DNA from 2 places in the Marinobacter sp. UBA3604 genome. Region 1 is predicted to be linked to the other one. Evidence: predicted binding sites of a transcription regulator. Region 1 holds the regulator's gene; the other holds the start of a gene.

Region 1 (2,208 bases):
TTCGCCTGTAGTAGACTCGGCAAAGAACTTGCTTGGTGCGGCAAGTAGCCAGCATACAAAGAGTTTTTGTGCAACCCCGGCTCCAGAAAGCGCCCTGATGACGTAAAGAGAGAGCCTGAGTGACGGAAGAGAGAGACCGAGTGACGGATCCTGAACCATGGTTATGAAAGCCTCACTACAGTTAAAGCTGGGCCAAAGCCTGACCATGACGCCCCAGCTGCAACAGGCTATCAGGCTTCTGCAGCTCTCCACCCTGGACCTCCAGCAGGAAATCCAGCAGGCATTGGAATCCAACCCAATGCTGGAAACCTCCGAAGACGACGACAACCAGAATCCGGAATCAACGGACAGTGACAACGAGTCGTCTGAAACAGCGTCAACCGAGGAATCCAACACCGCTTCAGACACTGCTACTGAGTGGGACGAATCCGAAAATGGACCTGACTGGTCATCAGAAACGGACAGTCCCGACACCATTCCCGATGATCTTCCCGTCGACACCGCCTGGGATGACATTTACCAGTCAGCCCCCGCGTCAGCAGCCCGTAACGACGACGAAAACGACCACGACTTCGAAACCCGTAACTCCCCCACCGAAACGCTCCAGGACCACCTGGAATGGCAACTGAACCTGACGCCCATGAGCGAGCGGGATCAGGCCATCGCCCATGCCCTGATGGATGCGGTTGATAACCACGGCTACCTGACCTCTCCGCTTGAAGAAATTCATTCAGGCATGGTGGACGAATCCGACGAAGACCCGCTGGAACTGGACGAAGTGGAAGCCGTTCTTCATCGCCTGCAGCACTTCGATCCACCCGGCGTGTTCGCCCGTGATCTGCAGGAATGCCTGCTGATCCAGCTGAACCAACTGCCCCCGGAAACACCCTGGCTGGCTCAGGCGCGACTGGTGATTACCCACTACATAAACCTGCTGGGTAACCGCGATTACGCCCAGCTGTTGCGCCGCAGCCGCCTGAAAGAAGAACAGCTACGGGATGTCCTGGCACTTATTACCGGTTTGAACCCCCGCCCCGGCGACACCCTGGACCAGGCCGAGCCGGACTATGTCATCCCGGATGTGATCGTGCGCAAGCACAATGAGCGCTGGCGCGTGGAACTGAATCCTGAAATTGCACCACGCATTCGTGTGAATGCAAGCTATGCTTCTCTTATAAAGCGTGCGGACAGCAGCGCCGACAACACCTACCTGCGGGACCAGTTGCAGGAGGCAAAGTGGTTCATCAAGAGCCTGCAGAGCCGCAACGAAACCCTGCTCAAGGTGGCCACGCGCATTGTCGAGCACCAGCAGGGGTTTCTGGACCATGGCGAGGAAGCCATGAAACCATTGATTCTCTCGGATATTGCCCAGGCGGTGGAAATGCACGAGTCGACCATTTCAAGGGTCACCACCCAGAAATACATGCACACACCGCGGGGCATATTTGAACTTAAGTATTTTTTCTCGAGCCATGTCAGTACCGACGAAGGTGGAGAGTGCTCATCCACGGCAATCCGCGCGATGATCAAGAAGCTGATTGCAACGGAAACTCCGAAAAAGCCATTGAGCGATAGCAAAATTGCAGCCATGCTAGGAGACCAGGGTATAAAGGTGGCTAGACGAACCGTGGCCAAGTATCGCGAGGCAATGCACATTCCTCCGTCCAACGAGCGAAAGCGATTGGTGTAGGAAGCGTCTGTTCCCGGCCTCACGGGGAGAGCCCTTTCCTGAAAGTATACCGCCTGCAGCATAACGCTGTGGCACACAGCCGGTATCCTAACGGGTGCCGGCAAGCTGAAAACAGGAGAAGCCTATGCAACTCAATATTTCAGGCCATCACGTAGAACTGACTCCCGCACTGAAAGATTACGTATCAGGCAAATTTGAAAAGCTTGAGCGGCACTTCGACCATATCAGCAATTGCCAGGTTACCCTTGAGGTGGAAAAAGTGCGCCAGATGGCGGAAGCTACGCTTCACGTGATAGGTGGTGAGATTCACGCAAAGGCCGAAAACAGCGATATGTACGCTGCCATTGATGGACTGGTAGACAAGCTGGACAGGCAGATTCTGAAGCACAAGGAAAAGAACGTAGACCGGATGCACGGGAATGGCGCCCGCTAGGACGACGCCCCGGCATGACAGTTAATCGAGCTGCGGCACTGGCTAACCATGCAATAGGTGCCGCAGCCTTTTTTTACGGAAATGC
Region 2 (2,208 bases), on a different contig from region 1:
ATTGGTTGCAGGGTTGGTAAAGGCGTTGATGGCCTTGGCGTGCTTGACGACACCACCGATATAGTAAAGCGCTGCTTCGCTCAGGCCGGCATAGCTGTCACCTGCGAACAGGTTCTTGCCGTCTTTGCTCAGGGACATGTGTACGTGCATGCCGGAGCCGTTATCACCAACCACAGGCTTGGGCATGAAGGTGGCGGTTTTACCGTAGGCGTGGGCCACGTTGTGTACGCAGTACTTGAGAATCTGCACTTCGTCAGCCTTGCGGGTCAGGGTGTTGGCGCCAACGCCGATTTCACACTGGCCAGCGGTGCCGACTTCGTGGTGATGAACCTCAATTTCCAGGCCCATGGATTCCATAGCGGCACACATGGCGCCACGCAGGTCGTGCAGGCTATCCACTGGCGGAACCGGGAAGTAACCACCTTTAACACCCGGGCGGTGACCGATGTTGTTGCGATCGAAGTCTTCGCCGGATACCCAGGCGGCTTCTTCAGAGTGGATGTGGTAGGAAGCGCCCTGCATATCCACATTCCATTTAACAGAATCGAAAACAAAGAACTCAGGTTCCGGACCAAACAGGGCACCGTCAGCGATGCCCGTGGACTTGAGGTACTCTTCCGCACGGCGGGCAACGGAGCGTGGGTCACGCTCATAGCCCTGCATGGTGGAAGGCTCTACGATGTCACAGGTAATGTTCAGTGTGGTTTCTTCGGTGAACGGGTCCAGCACGGAGGTGCTGTCGTCCGGCATCAGAATCATGTCGGATTCATTGATGCCTTTCCAGCCGGAGATTGAAGAGCCGTCGAACATCTTGCCGTCGCTGAAAAAGTCCTCGTCCACCTCGGTGGCCGGCAGCGTTACGTGTTGTTCTTTGCCACGGCTGTCAGTGAATCTCAGGTCGATCCATTTGACTTCGTGTTCCTTGATCAGATCAATCGTCTTGGACATTGTGCATGCTCCGTCTGTTATCCCGCCGTGCGGGCGATTTCTGTGTACATTGTTGCCGGATCGTTCAGCAGTGCTGACTCCCGATCTTTCTTTCAGGTAGGGCAGCTTAACAAAAGCTGTTGCGAGTTACCTGTAAATTCGGCTGCTTAAGGTTTAGCAATAGCCTTGCCAGTTTTTGATGCATGCGCCACAAGTGCGCAATACCAAGGCGTTCGGGCTGTTTTGGAGCGATATGTGCTGATTGGGTGGCCCTATCGCTCTTTCGTGGTGCGTTAAAACGGTGCGATAGCTGAAATAATGCACCAAAATGATGCAGATGGGTTGTTGCTTCGATAGGCGTTTTTCTTCATATAAACGCAAGTGAGTTTGCTATATACTGCGCGCCACTTCATTTTTGCCTCAGGTATTCAGCACAGACGCTGAGTTTCTTCAGGGGGTATTCGGGCTTCCCGGCCCGACAAATGAAATTCATTTTACGGATTTGAGACGGCATGTAAGGGGCTTTGCGCCTACTGAAGACCTCTCAGGTCATTCAGTGCATGCTGCAGGATTATAGTTGTGATTGATAAACTTCGTAATATCGCCATCATCGCCCACGTTGACCATGGCAAGACCACACTGGTTGACCAGCTTCTTCGCCAGTCCGGCACTCTGGATCGCAAAGAGCTCGAAAACGAGCGTGTCATGGACTCCAATGACCAGGAAAAAGAACGTGGTATTACCATTCTGGCCAAGAACACGGCGCTGAAGTGGCACGACTACGACATCAATATCGTGGACACCCCGGGTCACGCCGATTTCGGGGGTGAAGTCGAGCGTGTCATGAGTATGGTCGATTGCGTGTTGCTCGTGGTTGACTCTATTGATGGCCCGATGCCACAAACCCGGTTTGTCACCCAGAAAGCGTTTGATGCGGGCCTGCACCCGATTGTCGTCGTGAACAAGATTGACCGCCCTGGAGCTCGCCCGGACTGGGTAGTGGATCAGGTGTTCGACTTGTTCGACAACCTCGGCGCCAGCGATGAGCAGCTGGACTTTCCGATTGTCTACGCCAGTGCCCTGAACGGCATTGCCGGAATGGATCACGAAAAGCTGGACGACAACATGGACGCGGTTTTCCAGGCCATCGTTGATCACGTACCTGCGCCCAACGTCGACCGGGACGGTCCGTTCCAGATGCAGATTTCTCAGTTGGACTACAACAGCTTCCTGGGCGTTATTGGCATCGGCCGCATTATGCGCGGCAAGATTAAAACCAAC

The links. Region 1 encodes sigma-54, which starts transcription at its own class of promoters, with help from an activator protein. Its sites were predicted from a motif close to ANTGGCATNNANNTTGCTNT; they were not measured.
Region 2: glnA (glutamate--ammonia ligase) is a predicted target of sigma-54. The motif match lies at 1,102-1,121, and genes of this name have one in related genera.

What each region holds. Positions count from the first base shown of each region.
Region 1 is NZ_DFMB01000015.1:39,387-41,594, forward strand. Features, by position in the region: gene lptB (LPS export ABC transporter ATP-binding protein) at 1-11, shown strand, start outside; gene B2590_RS04295 (RNA polymerase factor sigma-54) at 164-1,690, shown strand; gene hpf (ribosome hibernation promoting factor) at 1,815-2,123, shown strand.
Region 2 is NZ_DFMB01000020.1:2,890-5,097, reverse strand. Features, by position in the region: gene glnA (glutamate--ammonia ligase) at 1-948, opposite strand, end outside; gene typA (translational GTPase TypA) at 1,507-2,208, shown strand, end outside.